DNA from 4 places in the Streptomyces sp. NPDC048462 genome. Region 1 is predicted to be linked to each of the others. Evidence: riboswitches for the same ligand, from Rfam matches in the RefSeq annotation. Region 1 holds a riboswitch; each other region holds the start of a gene.
The links. A riboswitch is a leader RNA that binds a small molecule or an ion and turns the genes downstream of it on or off. The one in region 1 is predicted to bind cobalamin.
Positions count from the first base shown of each region.

Region 2: another riboswitch for cobalamin. It lies ahead of ACGFU6_RS31555 (ribonucleoside-diphosphate reductase subunit alpha); the one in region 1 lies ahead of ACGFU6_RS09530 ((2Fe-2S) ferredoxin domain-containing protein).
Region 3: another riboswitch for cobalamin. It lies ahead of metE (5-methyltetrahydropteroyltriglutamate--homocysteine S-methyltransferase); the one in region 1 lies ahead of ACGFU6_RS09530 ((2Fe-2S) ferredoxin domain-containing protein).
Region 4: another riboswitch for cobalamin. It lies ahead of ACGFU6_RS06875 (CbtB-domain containing protein); the one in region 1 lies ahead of ACGFU6_RS09530 ((2Fe-2S) ferredoxin domain-containing protein).

Region 1 is NZ_JBICXG010000004.1:229,676-234,202, forward strand. Features, by position in the region: gene ACGFU6_RS09520 (alkyl/aryl-sulfatase) at 1-525, shown strand, start outside; gene ACGFU6_RS09525 (deoxynucleoside kinase) at 1,111-1,776, shown strand; cobalamin riboswitch at 1,886-2,008, shown strand; gene ACGFU6_RS09530 ((2Fe-2S) ferredoxin domain-containing protein) at 2,070-2,462, shown strand; gene ACGFU6_RS09535 ((2Fe-2S)-binding protein) at 2,459-3,154, shown strand; gene ACGFU6_RS09540 (ABC transporter ATP-binding protein) at 3,320-4,120, opposite strand; gene ACGFU6_RS09545 (FecCD family ABC transporter permease) at 4,117-4,527, opposite strand, start outside.
Region 2 is NZ_JBICXG010000026.1:25,850-30,376, reverse strand. Features, by position in the region: gene ACGFU6_RS31560 (ribonucleotide-diphosphate reductase subunit beta) at 1-112, opposite strand, end outside; gene ACGFU6_RS31555 (ribonucleoside-diphosphate reductase subunit alpha) at 112-2,508, opposite strand; cobalamin riboswitch at 2,648-2,785, opposite strand; gene ACGFU6_RS31550 (GNAT family N-acetyltransferase) at 2,827-3,339, opposite strand; gene mctP (monocarboxylate uptake permease MctP) at 3,483-4,527, opposite strand, start outside.
Region 3 is NZ_JBICXG010000003.1:331,354-335,880, forward strand. Features, by position in the region: gene metE (5-methyltetrahydropteroyltriglutamate--homocysteine S-methyltransferase) at 25-2,343, opposite strand; cobalamin riboswitch at 2,503-2,719, opposite strand; gene ACGFU6_RS07505 (hypothetical protein) at 2,815-3,636, opposite strand; gene ACGFU6_RS07510 (hypothetical protein) at 4,234-4,485, shown strand.
Region 4 is NZ_JBICXG010000003.1:167,002-171,528, reverse strand. Features, by position in the region: gene ACGFU6_RS06885 (GNAT family N-acetyltransferase) at 1-462, shown strand, start outside; gene ACGFU6_RS06880 (CbtA family protein) at 555-1,328, opposite strand; gene ACGFU6_RS06875 (CbtB-domain containing protein) at 1,358-1,573, opposite strand; adenosylcobalamin (AdoCbl) riboswitch at 1,619-1,713, opposite strand; gene ACGFU6_RS06870 (histidine phosphatase family protein) at 1,837-2,421, shown strand; gene ACGFU6_RS06865 (family 16 glycosylhydrolase) at 2,617-3,519, shown strand; gene ACGFU6_RS06860 (RidA family protein) at 3,599-4,018, opposite strand; gene ACGFU6_RS06855 (PQQ-dependent sugar dehydrogenase) at 4,151-4,527, opposite strand, start outside.

The sequences.
Region 1 (4,527 bases):
GTCTTCGCGCAGCCGGACAACCGGGCGGCCCGCGACCTCCAGGCCGACGCGTACGAGCAGATGGGCTACCAGGCCGAGGGACCGCAGTGGCGCGGCATCTTCCTCACCGCGGCCAGGGAACTGCGCGAGGGTGTCCAGCCCGCCACATTCGCCACGGCCAGCCCCGACACGATCTTCGCCATGCCCATCGACATCCTCTTCGACTACGCCGCCGTCCACCTGATCGGCGACAAAGCCGCAGAGGCCGACCTGCGCATCGACTTCTCCTTCAAGGACAGCGACGAGACATGGACGATGTGGGTCGCGCGCGGCGTCCTCAACGCCCGCCGCGGCGCGTCCCCCGACACGCAGCTCACCGTCACGGGAACCAAGGCGGCCCTGGTGAGTGTTCTGCTGAACCCGGCGAGCGCGGCCACGCTCGCCGAGTCCGGGAAAATCCGCCTCGACGGCGACGGCACCGTTCTGCCGGCGCTGGCCGAGCTCATCGACACGTTCGACCCCAACTTCGACATCGTGACGCCCTGAATGAGGCGTGCTCACGCCCGGCGGCCGGCGCGACCGGCTCGCGGCTCTCAGCCGCGTACCTGACGGCCAACGTTGAGGCCGGCTCCGGCCTCGCCTGTGTGAAGTCACTCCCCGCCACGACGTTCCGCTCAGCCGTCGACATCGTCGAAGGCGTCCACTGCCCCATCCCCAAGAGGAGCCTCTGACAGGCCAAGGTGTGGATGCGCCGCCCTGAACTGGGCTTGTTCCGCTTTGACGGGCACCATGGGTGTGGTGGTCAGGCTGCGAGCCGTCGCCTGCGGTGCCGGGCCAGCAGCCCGGCGGCCCGCATCTGTTTCGCGATGACGCATCACGTGGAGTGCGCGGCGATCATGGAGCCGGTGAAGAAGGACGACTGACCTGAGGTTTCGCTCCGGCGCATAGGGTGTGCGTTGCGGGCGATACCTGACGCTGAAATGACGCTCGCGACGCTCGTTCTGATGGGCGACAGGAGCCTCTTCGGGCAAGTCGTCCCCCGTCGGGGCAGCGAGCATCGACGGGGTCTGCATCACGCCCTGGATCCTGTGCAGCCCTCCGGCATGGGCAACTCCGAGAAAGATTCGAGGTATGGCAGTGATCTGCGTCGGCGGCATGATCGGGATCGGAAAGACGAGTGTCGCCGAACTGATCGCCAAGGAGCTGGGGAGCAGGGTCTTCTACGAGAGCGTGGAGGACAATCCGATTCTGCCGCTCTTCTACACGGCCGGCCCCGAAGAGATAGAGGCGAGGCGGTACCCCTTCCTCCTCCAGCTCTACTTCCTGCAGACGCGTTTCGCCGCGATCAAAGACGCGTACAAGCAGGACGACAACGTGCTCGACCGCTCCATCTACGAGGACTGGTACTTCGCCAAGGTCAACCACGACCTCGGCAGGATCAGTTCCCTTGAGATGCGGGTGTACGAGGGGCTGCTCGCGGAGATGATGCGCGAGATCGACGGCCTGCCCTACCGCAAAGCACCCGATCTCATGGTGTATCTCCGGGCGGACTTCGAGACGGTACTGCACCGCATCGGGCTGCGGGGACGCGATTTCGAACAGGACCGGAGTCTCGTCGGGTACTACCGGACGCTGTGGTCGGGGTACGACGACTGGGTGCGCGAGCACTACCGCGCCAGTGACGTCGTCGTGGTCGACATGAACGACACCGACGTGGTCAACAGCCCCGAGGACGCGGAGCGCGTGGTCCGGGAAGTCACTGACGCCCTGGCGCTGGCGAGGTCACGGCGCCCCTGATGCCGCCCGGTGGCCGGGCACGGAGGTGTCCCGGTACGCCGTCCGGCCGGGCTCCTGCCACCGTGGGGCGGGTGACATGATGGGCTGCGGACATGGGCGACGGCGGCCCGAGGAAACCGGTGGGAATCCGGTGCGGTACCGCCACTGTGATCGGCGAGCGGATCCCGATGCGCCACTGCCCCGCGAGGGCGGGAAGGCCGGGACGAGCACGGACCCGAGAGCCAGGAGACTCACGCTGTCGCCTCCTCGAAGGACCCCGGGGCGGAACTCCCCGGCAAGAGGGAGGATGCGGCATGCCTGAGCGGCCAGTCGACGAGAACGCGCCGACGTCGGACCGGACGGTCCCCTGCCGGGTGGTGGTGTGCCGCGACTGCTGCTGCGGCACGGTCAAGGTGCGGGGCGATCACCCCGCGCAGACCGCGCGGTTGCGGGAGATCGCCCCGGTGCGGACCTCCGACTGCCTGGACCTCTGTGAGCAGGCCAACGTCATCGTCGTACAGCCTTCTGCCGTCGGGCGGGCGGCAGGAGCCCGGCCGGTCTGGCTCGGCCTGGTCAACGACCCCAATGCCACCGAGGACATAGTGGATTGGGTGCGGGCCGGCGGGCCGGGTGTCGCGGACCGTCCCGGCATCCTCGACCTCTATCTGATCGACCCGCCGCGCCGCGTGAGGACGGCGACCTCATGACCAGCGGTGGGCGCGCGGCGGACGCGGTACCGGCGCACGAGGTCGTCGTGGCGCTGCGCGACGTGGCGCGGATGGGCGGATTCTTCGTCCTGGACACGGCCCGGGGGCCCGGGTCCGGTGCAGGAGGGCTCACACGGGAAGGGTTCGGCGCGCGGGCCAGGACGGTCAATGAACGCTACGCCACCGCCGAGGCCCGCGTCGGAGTCTCCATCGCCCATCTCGGGCTCGCGGCCCGCCTGTGGTCACCGGTTCTCGCCTGCGCGCTGTTGCACGGGATCGTGCCGGAGACGACCACCGTGGAATGGGCCGGTGACAGTGCGGCGCTCCGGCTGGCCGAGCCTCGGGGCAGCCGTGCTCCGCAGCCGGCGTCGTCGCTCGCCGATGCCGTCCGCGCTCAGGCGGACGGTGTTCTGGAGGGTGTGGAGCGGGGCCTGCCCGTCAAGGTGGCTCCCCGCCTGCTCGCGGGTAACTCGGCTTCCGCGCTGGTCGGTTCGGCGGCGCAGCTGCTCAGGTCCCGGCCCGACCTGCGGGCACCGCTCACCGGGCTGACCAGGGAACTCCTTCAGACGGGGCGGCTGTTGGGTACGGGCGAGGTCACCGGCCCCGAGCTGACGTTCCGGCGGCGGAGCTGCTGTCTGTACTACCGGGCCTTGAACGGTGCGAAGTGCGGTGACTGCTGCCTGGCCCGGTGACCGGAGCGGAGCAGGCCACAGGGGCCCGCTCCGCCCGCTGCCGAACGTGCCCGGGATCCGCTCACCGCGACGCGGGCAGCCGGTGTCGCGGTGGGCCCGGCGTCCCGGATCCGGCGCCGCGGCTCGTACCCCGGCACCGGCGTCCAGTTGACCCAGGACGCCCGGTCACCGGTTCGCGTCGGGCACAGGCACGTCCGCCGGCAGGAACGTCACCTGGGGACGGCCCGTGCGAGGATGCACCGCGACCTCGGCGGTCACCTCGTAGACCTCCGCGAGCAGGCGCGGAGTGAGCACCTCGTGCGGAGCACCGGACGCGACGACACCGCCGTCGCACAGAACGAACAGGCGATCGCAGTAGTACGCGGCCAGGTTGAGGTCGTGCAGGGCGACGAGGACCGTCGCGGGCAGCCGGCGCAGCACGGCCAGGATCTCCAACTGGTGCCGGATGTCGAGGTGGTTGGTCGGTTCGTCCAGGACGAGCAGCGACGGCTCCTGAGCCAGCGCGCGGGCGATCAGCACCCGTTGGCGCTCGCCGCCGGAGAGCCGGTCGAAGGCGCGGCCGGCCAGGGGGACGGCGTCGACCGAGACGAGTGCGGCCTCGATCAGCGCGGCGTCCTCGGTCGTGTCGCCCGACAGCAGTCGCTTGTGCGGGGTGCGGCCCATCGCGACGACTTCACGCACGCTCAGATCGAGGCCGGACGGAGTGTCCTGCACCACTGCGGCCAGGGTGCGCGCCAGCCGGCGCGGTGGCAGTGACCAGGTGTCTTCGCCGTCGACGCGGACCGTTCCGGCTGCCGGCCGCAGTATGCGGTAGACGGCGCGCAGCAGGCTGGACTTGCCGCTGCCGTTCGGTCCGACGAGGCCGATCGTCTCCCCGGGGCGGGCCGTGAGCGTGACGTCGTGGACCAGTCGCCGGGCCCCGGCCGTGAGCGTGACGCACTCGACGCGCAGTTCGGCCGCCGTCATGCCGCGCCTCCGGCGTTCCTACGGGCGTCGCGTCGCATCAGCCACAGGAAGAAGGGCCCTCCGCACAGGGCGGTGAGGACGCCGACCGGCATCTCCTGCGGTGCCGCTACGGTCCGCGCTGCGATGTCCGCCAGGACCAGGAAGGACGCGCCCCCGAGCGCGGCGGCGGGCAGCACACGCCGGTGGTCAGCGCCGACGAGGAGCCGTACGGTGTGCGGCAGCATCAGTCCGACGAAACCGATCGGTCCGGCCGAGGCGACCAGCACTCCGGTGACGAGCGAGACGAGCACGAACATCCGGGCCCGGAAACGGGCGACGTCCAGGCCCATGGTGGCGGCGGCCTCCTCGCCGGCGAGCAGCAGGTTCAGGTTCGGGGACTGCACCATGAGGACGGCGATGCCGAACAG
Region 2 (4,527 bases), on a different contig from region 1:
AGGTGTTCTTGATCGCGTCCCGGTAGCGCTCGTAGAAGTCCGGGTAGCGCATCGGCCGCAGGGTCAGTTCGAAGCCCGGGTCCAGCAGGTTCTTGTTCTCGGATGTGCTCATTACTGGCAGGCCTCGCAGGACTCGGGGTTTTCGAGGGAGCAGGCGATCGCGTCCGCGTCGGGCGCGGTCGCCTGCTGTACGGGAATGGGGGCGGCGGCGGCCGTCTGGCCGGACGCGGCACGCGCGATCCGGGTCGCCGGGCGCGAGCGCAGGTAGTACGTCGTCTTCAGCCCCTGCTTCCAGGCGTACGCGTACATCGAGGAGAGCTTGCCGATCGTCGGCGTCTCCAGGAACAGGTTCAGCGACTGGCTCTGGTCCAGGAACGGGGTACGGGCCGCCGCCATGTCGATCAGTCCGCGCTGCGGGATCTCCCACGCCGTGCGGTACAGCGCCCGCACGTCCTCCGGGATCCACGCGAAGCCCTGGACCGAGCCGCTCGCCTCGCGCAGCGCCTCGCGGGTCCGCGCGTCCCACACGCCGAGCCTCTTCAGCTCGTCCACCAGGTAGGCGTTGACCTGGAGGAACTCACCGCTGAGCGTCTCGCGCTTGAAGAGGTTGGAGACCTGCGGCTCGATGCACTCGTACACGCCCGCGATCGAGGCGATCGTGGCGGTCGGCGCGATGGCCAGGAGCAGCGAGTTCCGCATGCCGCTCTTCGCGACCCGGGCGCGCAGCGTGTCCCAGCGCTCCGGCCAGTTCAGCTCGGTCTCGTAGTGGTCGGGGTGCAGCACACCGCGCGCGGCCCGCGTCTCGGACCACGCGGGCAGCGGGCCCGAGCGTTCGGCCAGCTCGCAGGACGCCTCGTAGGCGGCGAGCATGATCCGCTCGGAGATCTTCGTGGAGAGCGCGCGGGCCTCGGGGGAGTCGAAGGGCAGCCGCAGCTGGAAGAAGACGTCCTGGAGACCCATCGCGCCCAGCCCCACCGGCCGCCAGCGGGCGTTGGACCGGCCGGCCTGCTCGGTCGGGTAGAAGTTGATGTCGACGACCCGGTCCAGGAAGGTCACGGCGGTGCGCACGGTGGCGTCCAGCCGTTCCCAGTCGATCGTGCCGCCCTCGACGAACGCGCCGAGGTTGACCGAACCCAGGTTGCAGACGGCCGTCTCGCCGTCGTCGGTGACTTCGAGGATCTCGGTGCACAGGTTCGAGGAGTGCACGACGCGGCCCGGCTCGGCGGTCTGGTTCGCGGTCCGGTTGGAGGCGTCCTTGAACGTCATCCAGCCCTGGCCGGTCTGGGCGAGGGTCCGCATCATCCGGCCGTACAGCTCACGGGCCGGCATCGTCTTGCGGGCCAGGCCCTTGGCCTCGGCCGCCCGGTAGGCGGCGTCGAACGCGTCGCCCCACAGGTCGACCAGCTCGGGCACGTCGGCCGGGGAGAACAGCGACCACTCGGTGTCCGCGTCCACCCGGCGCATGAACTCGTCCGGGATCCAGTGCGCCAGGTTCAGGTTGTGCGTGCGCCGCTGGTCCTCGCCCGTGTTGTCGCGCAGCTCCAGGAACTCCTCGATGTCCGCGTGCCAGGTCTCCAGGTAGACCGCGGCGGCGCCCTTGCGCCGGCCGCCCTGGTTGACCGCGGCGACGGAGGCGTCGAGCGTCTTGAGGAACGGCACGATGCCGTTGGAGTGCCCGTTGGTGCCCCGGATCAGCGAACCGCGGGCCCGGATGCGGGAGTACGAGAGGCCGATGCCACCCGCGTGCTTCGACAGCCGCGCCACCTGGTGGTAGCGGTCGTAGATCGAGTCCAGCTCGTCCAGCGGCGAGTCCAGCAGGTAGCAGGAGGACATCTGCGGGTGCCGGGTGCCGGAGTTGAAGAGCGTGGGGGAGGAGGGCAGGTAGTCCAGCCGGCTCATCAGCCGGTACAGGGCCGCGACCTCGTCCAGGGCGCGCTCGGAGTCGTCCTCCGCGAGCCCGGCGGCCACCCGCAGCATGAAGTGCTGCGGGGTCTCGACGACCTGGCGGGTGATCGGGTGGCGCAGCAGGTAGCGGCTGTGCAGGGTGCGCAGCCCGAAGTAGCCGAACCGGTCGTCGGCGCCGTCGGTGAGGGCCCGGTCGACCAGCGCGTCGAGAGCGGCCGCGTGCAGCGTCACGAACTCGGCGGTGCGGTCCGCGATCAGGCCTTCGCGGTGGCCCACGGCGACGGACGCGGAGAAGGACGTCGCGCCCTGGCCGGCCGCCTCGTCCGCGATGGTGCGGGTGAGGAGGCGGGCGGCGAGCCGGGAGTAGGCGGGATCCTCGGAGATCAGGCCCGCCGCGGCCTCGGTGGCCAGCGAGCTCAGCTCGGCCTCGTCCGACCGGGCGTTGCGGCCGCGCAGCGCGGCGCCGGCGACGCGTCCGGGGTCGGTGTCGGGCAGGTCCGCGGTGAGGGCGGTGAGGGTCCGCAGAAGTGCGGTGCCCGGTCCGTCGCTCGTGGGTCCCGTTGATTCGGCCGCTGAAACCGGATCGGCTGGCGCGATGGTCACGTGGTGCTCTCCCTCGCTCGGCTCTGGGCCGGCGGGGGAGCGGGGCAGCCGGGCGGAGCGGGGCCCGGTCGGGGCAGCACTCCGTGCGGCGTCCACCGGCCCATCCACGAGGCCCGGACGTCTGGGCATCCGGTTCGGTCGAGCCGGATGCGCTGTCGGCAGGTCCTCGGACTCGGAGGTGCGCAAAAGCACACCGAATACACCGTTGCGGGACAGTTCCGGATTCGCACCGGATTTCCCTGCGGCGACAGCGAGCACGAGCATACATGTGGGGGCCGCTGGATGAGGCAGCCCCCACATGTTGTGTCGCGTGACCGATCAAGAGACCGCCGGGAACTCCAGGCGGTATGTCAGCAGCGAGAGCCCTTCGATGGGATACCAGTCCTTTTCGGGGGTCCGGACGAAGCCGAGGCGCCCGTAGATCCTATGGGCCCCGCGCATCGCCGGCTGCGTCGACAGGACGATGCCGGTGACCCCCGGGGTGGCTCGTGCGCGGTCGATACAGGCCCGGACGAGCGCCTCGCCCGCCCCGGCCCCACGTGCCTCGCGCGAGACCGCGAGCATCCGGAACTCGGCCTCGTCCGGCGCCGCGATGTCGGCCCAGCGGTTGCCCGGCGGCGCGTAGGTGACCCCGCCGAGGACCCGGCCCCGCGCGTCCGCCGCGACGAGCACCTCGGCCTCGGCGGCCCGCCGGGGGACGTCGCGCAGTTGCACCAGATACGGGTCGTCGGCGCCGAAGTCCAGCAGCCCGTCCCCGAGATAGGCCTCGGCGGTGATCTCGCCGAGGGCGGCGTACTCGGCGGGCTCGACCGGCCTGATGGTTATGTCCATGCACGGAAGTCTGCCGCACCCGCGGGCGGCGCCGGCACGGGTTTTCCCCGGCGGCTCCGGCGGCGCTGCCCGAGGGTTCCCCGGACGCGCGAACGGGCCGCCGCTCCCCACGTGCTGGGGTGCGGCGGCCCGTGGCGCCTCGGTCAGTGACCGCCGGGCGCACCGGCCGTGGCCGGCGGGAGCTCCGTCTTCACGCCCGGGTCGCCCGCGTCGGCGGTGTAGTCGGCGGGAGAGGTCTCGTCGATCCCCGCAGGCGCCTTCACGGCGTTCAGGACGAAGGTGAGGACGACGGTCACCACGACGTTCAGCACGAACGCCGTCAGGCCGATGTAGCCGATCTCGCCGATGCCCGGGATCTCCTTGGACGAGCCGCCGAAGTGCGCCTGGGTGGGGCTGGCGACCCCGTAGGCCGCGGCCGTTCCGTAGACCATGCCGACCGCCCAGCCCGCGAGCAGCGCCCAGCGGTGGAACCACCGGGTGAAGAGGCCGCCGACCAGGGCGGGCATCGTCTGGAGGATCCAGATCCCGCCGAGCAGCTGGAAGTTGATCGCGACCGTCTTGTCCATGGTGAGGACGAACGCGAGCGCGCCGACCTTCACCAGCAGCGACACCAGCTTGGAGACCTTGGTCTCCTGGGCGGGCGTCGCGTCGGGCTTGATGAAGTCCTTGTAGATGTTCCGGGTGAAGAGGTTCGCCGCCGCGATCGACATGATCGCCGCGGGGACCAGGGCGCCGATGCCGATGGCGGCGAACGCCACGCCCGCGAACCAGTCGGGGAACATGTTCTCGAAGAGCTGCGGGATGGCCAGCTGGCCGTTGTCCACCTTGACCCCGGCGGCGATCGCCATGAAGCCGAGCAGCGCGAGCAGCCCCAGCATCAGCGAGTACAGCGGCAGGATCGTGGTGTTGCGGCGGATCACGTTGCGGCTGCGGCTGGAGAGCGTCGCCGTGATGGAGTGCGGGTACATGAAGAGCGCCAGCGCCGAGCCCAGCGCCAGCGTGGCGTAACCCCACTGGCCGTCCACGCCGGGCGCGAGCGCACCGGTCGGCTTGGAGCCCGGCGGGCCGTTGAACTTCTCCTGCGCGGCGGCGAAGATGTCGTCGAAGCCGCCGAGCTTGATCGGGATGTAGATGATCGCCACGAGGATGACCAGGTAGATCAGCCCGTCCTTGACGAACGCGATCAGC
Region 3 (4,527 bases), on a different contig from region 1:
CCCGGCCCTCCCATCGCTTCCCGGTCAGGTGGCGGGCAGTTCGCCCCGGACGGTTCGGGCCGCGGTGACGAGGTTCTCCAGGGACGCCCTGGTCTCGGTCCAGCCCCGGGTCTTCAGGCCGCAGTCGGGGTTGACCCACAGGCGTTCGGCGGGGATGGCCTCAAGTCCCTTGCGGAGCAGGGCGGCGGCCTCGTCGGCGTCGGGTACCCGGGGGGAGTGGATGTCGTAGACGCCGGGTCCGGCTTCGCGGGGGTAGCCGTGTCCGGCCAGTTCCCGGGCGACCTGCATGTGCGAACGGGCGGCCTCCAGGCTGATGACGTCGGCGTCCAGATCGTCGATGGCCTGGACGATGTCGCCGAACTCGGCGTAGCACATGTGGGTGTGGATCTGGGTGTCCGGCCGTACCCCGCCGGTGGTGAGCCGGAACGACTCGGTCGCCCAGTCCAGGTAGGCGGCGCGGTCCGCCGTCCGTAGCGGCAGGGTCTCGCGCAGTGCGGGTTCGTCCACCTGGATGACCGAAGTGCCACCAGATTCAAGGTCGTTGACCTCGTCGCGCAGGGCGAGGGCGACCTGCATCGCGGTGTCGCCGAGTGGCTGGTCGTCGCGGACGAAGGACCAGGCGAGCATGGTGACGGGGCCGGTGAGCATGCCCTTGACGGGCCGGTCGGTGAGGGACTGGGCGTACGTCGTCCAGCGCACCGTCATCGGCTCGGTGCGGGAGATGTCGCCGGCCAGGACCGGTGGGCGCACGTAGCGGGTGCCGTAGGACTGGACCCAGCCGTGCCGGGTGGCGAGGTAGCCGGTGAGCTGTTCGGCGAAGTACTGCACCATGTCGTTGCGTTCGGGCTCGCCGTGCACCAGGACGTCGATGCCGGTCTTCTCCTGGAAGGAGATGACCTCCCGGATCTCGTCCTTGATCCGCTCCTCGTAGCCGGCGGTGTCGATCCGGCCCGCGCGGAGGTCGGCCCGTGCGGTGCGCAGTTCATTCGTCTGCGGGAAGGAGCCGATGGTCGTCGTGGGCAGCAGGGGCAGCCCGAGGCGGGCACGCTGGGCGGCGGTCCGCCCGGCGTACGGCTGGGAGCGCCGCCCGTCCGCGTCGGTGACGGCCGCGGTCCTGGCCCGTACGGCGGGGTCGCGGGTGATGGGGGAGTCCCGGCGGGAGGCGAGGGCGGCGCGGTTGGCGGCGATCTCGGCGGCGACGGCCCCGGTGCCCCGGGTCAGCGCCCTGGCCAGTGTGACGACCTCGGCGGTCTTCTGCCCGGCGAAGGCGAGCCAGCGCAGGATCCGGGGGTCGATGTCCTTCTCGGGCGCCGTGTCGAGCGGGACGTGCAGCAGGGAGCAGGACGCGGCCACGTCGACGCTGTCGGCCAGGCCCAGGAGGGTGGCGAGGGTGGAGAGGGACTTCTCGTAGTCGTTGATCCAGATGTTGCGTCCGTTGACGACGCCGGCGACGAGCCGCTTGCCGGGCAGCCCGCCCGCGGCGGCGAGGTCGCCGAGGTTGGCGGCCGCCGCGCCGGTGAAGTCCACGGCCAGACCCTCCACCGGGGCCTTCGCCAGGACGGGCAGGGCCTCACCGAGCCGGTCGAAGTATGAGGCGACGAGCAGCTTGGGTCGGTCGGTGAGGCCGCCGAGCTCACGGTAGGCGCGGGCCACCGCGTTCAGCTCGGCGGGGGAGCGGTCCTGGACGAGCGCGGGTTCGTCCAGTTGGACCCACTCCGCGCCGGCGGCACGCAGATCGGCGAGTACCTCCGCGTAGACCGGAAGCAGCCGGTCGAGCAGGGTGAGCGGCTCGAAGCCGTCCGGCACCCCCGGGGCCGGCTTGGCCAGCAGGAGATAGGTGACCGGGCCGACGAGCACCGGCCGGGCGGTGAGGCCGAGCGCGAGGGCCTCCCCCAACTCCGTTACCTGCTTGGCGGAGTCGGCGCTGAAGACGGTGTCCGGACCGAGTTCGGGGACGAGGTAGTGGTAGTTGGTGTCGAACCACTTGGTCATCTCCAGCGGCGCCACGTCCTGGGTGCCGCGGGCCATCGCGAAGTAGCCGTCCAGGGCGTCGGCATCGACGGCCGCTCGGTGGCGTGCGGGGATCGCGCCGACCATGACGCTGGTGTCCAGGACGTGGTCGTAGTACGAGAAGTCGCCGGTGGGCACCTCGTGGACGCCGGCGTCGGCCAGCCGCGTCCAGTTGGCGCGGCGCAGGCCGGCCGCGGTCTCCCGGAGGGCGCCGGCGGCGACACGGCCCTTCCAGTAACCCTCGACGGCCTTCTTCAGTTCCCGGTCCGGTCCCTGGCGGGGGTAGCCGTACACGGTGGCTCGTGCTGCCGCGGCTGCGGGCTTGGCTGTCACGGAAATCTCCTTCGCGAGATGACTCCTGAACATCCCGGGACGGGACGCGGACGCGAAGGGATGACGAACCGGACGGACCACACCGACGATGTGCCGTGTGTACCGCTCGATATGTACGCCGACCCGCCCACGAGGTCACCGGGGTATCCGCACGCGAGGGTTCGCGTGCGGGCAACGGGCAGGTCTTCGGACTCGCGGGCACATCCGCCGAGGCGGACACCTACTGGCCGTCGCTTCCCAGATCCAACCGGACCCAGTGCGTATGACGGCGGTCGTTCCCACTCACCGCTGCGGGGCAGTCCCGGAATTCCACCGGGTTCCCTCTTGCGACGCGCCTGTCTGGCGGACAGGGCGAACCAGCTGCACGGACCACACTAGACCGTCGTCCGGCGCCCCGGGCCAAGCCGTTCACATTGCGGAACGCCTGTCACCGAGGGGAGCGGGCCGGCGCTCCGTCCCGGGCGCCGGCCGTCAGAAGCGGCTCATCTCATAGATCTTCTGTCCCGTGGACGAGTAGACGACGGCGCGGGCATCGTTGACGAAGCCGACCCGGTAGGTCGCCTTGTTCGGGCTCTGCGTCACGACGAACGCGTAGCGGCCGTCCTCGTCCGCGGTGCTGGAGATGGAGCAGGTCATCGGGCCGCCGATGTCGAGCGGGGCGCCGTTGTCGTAGTAGAAGCCCGAGCAGGTGCCGTCCTGGCCGAAGACCATGGGGTCGGCGGACCCGGCGGCCTTCCAGGTGCCGACCATCGCGGAGGAGCCCGGTGCCTCTTCGCCGCTGCCGGAAGGCGGGATCATCGCCCGTATGCCGAAGAAGGCCGCGACGAGCACCAGGACGGCCACGATGAGGGTGGGCAGCGGATTCCGCGCGACGACGTTCTTGATGCTGGTATTGGCGTTGATCCGGCCGAAGTTGGCACCCGTGACGACGGCTCCGCCGGCCCGGATGCCGGTGGGCTCGGAGTCCGCCGGCGGGGAGGTGTTCCCGCCGCCCGCATTCGACAGGATGGCCTCGAGTTGCGCGGCGAACCGGGGGTCCTGGTCCGCCGCGTCCCGGAGGACGTTCTCGGCGCGCGTGCGTGCCGGAGCCGTGGCGTCGCCGTTCTCCCGCGACTCGGACACCAGCTGCTGGATCGCCGGATCGCCGCCCAGCTTGGCGTCCACCAGCTCCCACAGCCGTTGAACCAGCAACTCCATCGTGTGGTCGGTGAGTCCGTTGAGCTGGCCCCCCGCCCGCCTGGCCTTGCCCACTGCCCACATGATCAACATGCCGACCGCGACGTCCATGCCCATGTGCTGTCCTTCCGTGGATGGCCCCGACCCGTCCGGATCGACCAGATCGTTCAGGTGGTCCGGACCGTCCCGAGCGTCGCTATGGGTGCGATGGCGGTGATGTCCGTGATGGTGGTGACGGCGGTGGGGACAGCGTTTGGGTCCGGGCGTCCGGCGTCATGCCTGATCGCTGCGGGGGCGGTGGCACCTGCGAGGCCCGGCCGGAGGCAACACGTGATTCCCGGAGTGCCGTGCTCCGCGCCGTCCTTCGTGATGCTGCAAGTTAGCACCTGCGCAACTCGGTTGAGGAGGGTTCGCAAGGGTTCGCCAGGAACCTGCCGGCCCGGCTCTTCGGTCCGGGTTCCGCCGCCGCTGCCGGGCGGTGCCGGAGGGCTCGGGGCCGCCCGGAGAACGGTAGTTCCGCTCCCCGCTCCCGCGTCCTCGGTGAGCGTGACTCCCGCTCCTGTGGGACGAATGGAGTGCCCCACCCGGAGCGGGCCGTGCACCGCCGGGTCCGGGCGGCGGCCGAAGACGTCCGGTGCCGAGGCTGCCACGCATCGTCGCCGGTCACCCGGGTACCCGCACCGGTGGACGCCTACGGAAGGAAGTGAGCACACCGTGAACGACGGTCACCCGAAAGACCCGGGGAGCAGCGCGGCCCCGATTCCCCGCGACCCGCCCGATCAGCAGGCCAGGGCCGACGAGGACCCCTTGGACGTGGTCGGCGGTGCGAAGCGGCGGACGGCCGACGAGCGGCCGGACCTGGAGGTCCCCGATACCGACGAGGCGGGCACCGGCCGACGCGGCGCTCCGCATGTCGGCCATCACCCTCATCCCGAGCACCCCGTCCCCGACGAACCGTCCGGCTGAGCTCCGGCCCGCTGCGGAGGGCGGCCGGCAGGGGCGGCAGTC
Region 4 (4,527 bases), on a different contig from region 1:
GCATCCGACGTCGAGCACGTGGTGGAGGGCCGGCCACCGGAAGGCGTCCGGTGGGCGGCCGGATACCCGTCCCCGGGCGAGCGGGCGGCGGCCGCGCGCGTCGTGCGCACCATCGCCGAGACCGGGGATCCGACTCCGTTCGGCTCGTACGAGATACGGCTCGGTGCGGACGGGCCGGTGATCGGCGGGCTGGGGTTCCACGGAGTTCCCGACGAGGCCGGACACGTCACGATCGGCTACGGGCTCGTGCCCTCGGTCCGCGGCATGGGGTACGCCTCCGAGGCGCTCCGCGCGCTGCTGCGGTTCGCCCGCGACCGGGGCGTCGCCTGCGTGCACGGGGACACCGACCTCGACAACATCGCCTCCCAGCGCGTCATGACGGCCGCGGGGATGCGCCTGGTGCGTGAGGACTCCCTGCTGAAGCACTACCGCGTGGACTGGGACGGTCCCGCGGAGCGGTGACGCGCACCGGCCCGTGGCGCGGCGGAACCCGCGAGAAGAACTCACCTCGCGGGTTCCGGCGCCGCACGGGCCCGACGGCACGTCCGGGCGGGTCAGCGCGCCGCGGCCGCGGCGCGTTCCGCCGTTCCGCTTCCGGCCCGGGCAGGCTGTGCCCTCGGCACCAGCAGCCGTTCGGTGAGGTAGCCGAAGAGCAGCCCGAAGGTGGTCCACAGCGTGACCTGGACCGCGAGCGTGGCCAGCCTGAACTGCCACAGCAGGGTGGCCGGGAAGTCCTTTCCGACCTCGTTGAACGAGGGCAGGAAGACGTACGCGAGACCGATGAGCAGCACGTATCCGGCCGCTGCGGCGATCGTCGCGTTCCAGGCGCCCAGGCGGGGTGCCAGCCGCTTGCCGAGGATGACGGCGGCGACGGCCAGCAGCACGCTGAGGGCGACCATCAGGAAGAACAGTGCCGTGCGTCTGCCGATCGTGTCGGGGTTGCCGACGGCCGGCGGGTTCGCCGGGTACTTCAGGAACGGCACGACGTACACGGCCAGCAGGGCCGCGCCCGCGATCAGCGCCGCGGTGGCGCGCGGGCCGAAGCGGCCCGTCCGGCCGAGTGCGTAGCAGAAGACGAGTGCGGCGATGCCGCCGATGGCCACCCCGAAGACGAGTACGCCGGTGGCGAGTCCCGCGGTGGACTGCATGGTGCGGCTGACGAGTTCCTCGCCGCCGCCGTGGTCGTGGCTGTGCGCCTCCTCGAGGGCGATGGCGGCGTCCACCCGGGACTCGCCGAGGAAGTAGGCGACGGCCAGCGCGAGCGCGCCCGCGACGAGGCCGGCCAGCATGCCGCGGACCAGCAGAGCTCTGACAGATATGGAGTTCATGAGGGATTCCCCTGGATCAGCCCGGTGGGTCAGTGGCAGGGGAAACCGAGCAGGTGACGGCCGTCGTGGACCCACTCGTGCACGCCCGCGCCCGAGATGACGGAGGTGGCGCCCTGCTCGGCGCCGACGAAGTACAGCAGGATCAGCATGAGGATGCCGAAGAAGACCGCCCAAGGGGCGATGGCCTTCAGCGAGATGGGAGTGATGGCGGGTGCGCCGGTGGCGGGGGCAGCAGTCTGTGCCATGGCAGAACCTCCTGTGGGAACACGCGTCCCGATCGTGGTGCCTGAGACGAAGGTGCTGGGTCTGACTTCCCCGCACAGGTGCGGGTTCACAGTGGCGCGACCGTGCCGGATTCTCACCGGACTTCCGTCACACCCTCGTCGTGTCGTCGCGACCATACCGCCTGGGCGTGGGCGCCGCCATGGTGCGGTCCGGGCATCCGGGAAGCCCGGATGCCATGGTGTGGTTGGCCAAGTGGCCACCGTTCAGGGAGTTGAGAGCAGTAATGACGGTACGGGTGATGTTGATCTCACCGGCGATGAACGCGGCGCTGCGCGAGGCCCGGTTCGCCGGTGACGCGCCGCTGGACGACGCCGGGCTCCGGCAGGCGCGGGACGCCGCGCCCGCCGTGCCCTCGGCGGCCAGGCACGTGCGCGGCCCGTCCATGCGCTGCACCGCGACCGCGGACGCGCTGGGACTCCGCTCCGATCCCGAACCCGCCCTGCGGGACTGGGAGATGGGCCGCTGGACCGGCGCCCGGCTGACCGAGGTGAGCACGGACGAGCCGGACGGGGTGGCCGCCTGGCTGACCGATCCTGCCGCCGCGCCGCACGGGGGTGAGTCCCTGCTGGAACTGTGCGCGCGGGTGGGCTCGTGGCTCGACTCCCCGCACAGGAGCGACGACGGGCAGGTGCTGGCGGTGGCCGAGCCCGCCGTGATCCGCGCTGCGGCTGTCCACGCGCTGGACCTCCCGCCGCAGGCCTTCTGGCGGCTGGACGTGGCACCGCTGACGGTCACGGAGCTCAGCGGCAGGTCGGGGCGGTGGAACCTGCGCTGCGGCCGGCCGCTCCCGGCGGCACCGGAGAGCTGACGAACGCGGCGACGGGGCGGTAGGCCGGTGCGTGCAAGAACTGTGGTCTGCCAAGAGCCTTGACACGCTCTTGGTTCACTTCTTAAATCACGAAGTGAACTAAGGCCGCAACTCCCCCACGTGGCCGCCATGCCCCCACTTGTCATATGCATGGTGAGTCACATTCCCTCCGTCCCGTACGGAAAGGAAATCCACATGAGCTCCCCCCACCTGACCAGGCGCCTCCTGGTCTCCGCACTCTCGGTACTCGCCCTCGTCTCCGCCACCTCCGGCCTCGCCTCCGGCGCCCCCATGCCGTCTCCGGCCTCGAAGGGATCCGTCACCACGCAGGCGTCCGCCGCCGCCGCGACGTTCACCGACGACTTCGACGGAGCCGCAGGTTCCGCCGTTGACGGCGGCAAGTGGCAGATCGAGACCGGTGACAACGTCGACAACCACGAGCGGCAGTACTACACCGCCGGGAACAGCAACGCGGCGCTGGACGGCCAGGGTCATCTGGTCATCACCGCGCGCAAGGAGAACCCGAACAACTACCAGTGCTGGTACGGCACCTGCGAGTACACCTCGGCGCGGCTGAACACCTCGGGCAAGTTCACCCAGACCTACGGCCACGTCGAGGCCCGGATGAAGATCCCGCGCGGCCAGGGCATGTGGCCCGCCTTCTGGATGCTCGGCGACGACATCGGACAGGTCGGCTGGCCCAACTCCGGCGAGATCGACATCATGGAGAACGTCGGCTTCGAACCCAGCACCGTCCACGGCACCCTGCACGGCCCCGGCTACTCCGGCTCCGCCGGCATCGGCGCCGGCTACAGCCTCCCCGGCGGCCAGGCCTTCGCCGACGACTTCCACACCTTCGCCATCGACTGGGCCCCCGATTCCGTCACCTGGTCCGTCGACGGCAACGTCTACCAGCACCGCACCCCCGCCGACACCGGCGGCAACACCTGGGCCTTCAACAAGCCCTTCTTCCTCATCCTCAACCTCGCCGTCGGCGGCTACTGGCCCGGCGACCCCGACGGCAACACCACCTTCCCCCAGCAACTCGTCGTCGACCACGTCCGCGTCACCACCAGCGACACCCAGCCCCCGGCCTGAGCGAAGAGGTCCCGCCGGGCGGTCGCCCGGCGGGACCGCGTGCGCCGCCTGCGGCGCGGCCGTGAGCCCTGGCGCGGCTTCAGCCGCGAAGAGAAGCGGGTCGTTGTCCAGCGCTCGGCGCCACGGCCAGGGCGTCGATCTCGACCCGGAAGTCCGGGTGAACCAGGCCGGCGACCCCCACCAAGGAGCAAGCGGGCGGGTTCTCCGCGTCCTGGTGCTCGTCCCGCACTTTGCGGAACGCGCCCAGGTCGTCCAGATCGGTCAGGTAGACCGTCAGTCTGACCACGTGTTCCAGACCTGAGCCTGCTGCCTCCAGCGCGGTGATCAGGTTCGCGTAGACCTGCCGAACCTGGGCCTCCGCATCCTCTTTGCCGACCGGATTGCCGTCACCGTCCACGGGGACCTGCCCCGAGACGGCGACCATCGCTCCGGTGAAGGCGACCGCGTGGCTGTAGCCGTTGACGGGCGGTGAACCGCTGGGACGTATGAAGTGCTCCATGGCCGCCGATCATGCCACGACCGGAAATCGGCTACCTGTGGGCGGCGCCGCGACCCGCAGGGCCGGGGCCGCGGTTCGCGGTCCCGGCCCTGCGGGCCTCCCGGCCGTCAGTGTGCGGGGTACGTCATCGGCTCACGCCGGGTCGATGCGCGAGATGCTGCCGCCGATGGCGAGAACATACAGTTCGCCGTCGCCGCCCTCCACGAACGAAATGACCTCGCCGCCCTGGACTCCGAGGTCACCCTCGCCGGTGACCTCGCCGTTCTCGATCTGCAGGGTGCGGATCGTGCCGTCGCAGTAGTCGCTGAACACGTACTTTCCCTTGAGGTCGGCGATGGCATCACCGCGGTAGACGTAGCCGCCGGTGACCGAGCAGCCGAGGCCGCTGCGGTCGTACTCGTGGACCGGCGGCACGTGATTCGCGGGCTCGGTACCGCCGCGGAAGGGGTGGTTGCCTTCCATAGAGGACCAGCCGTAGTTCTCGCCGCCCTTGCTGGCCGCGGGAGCCC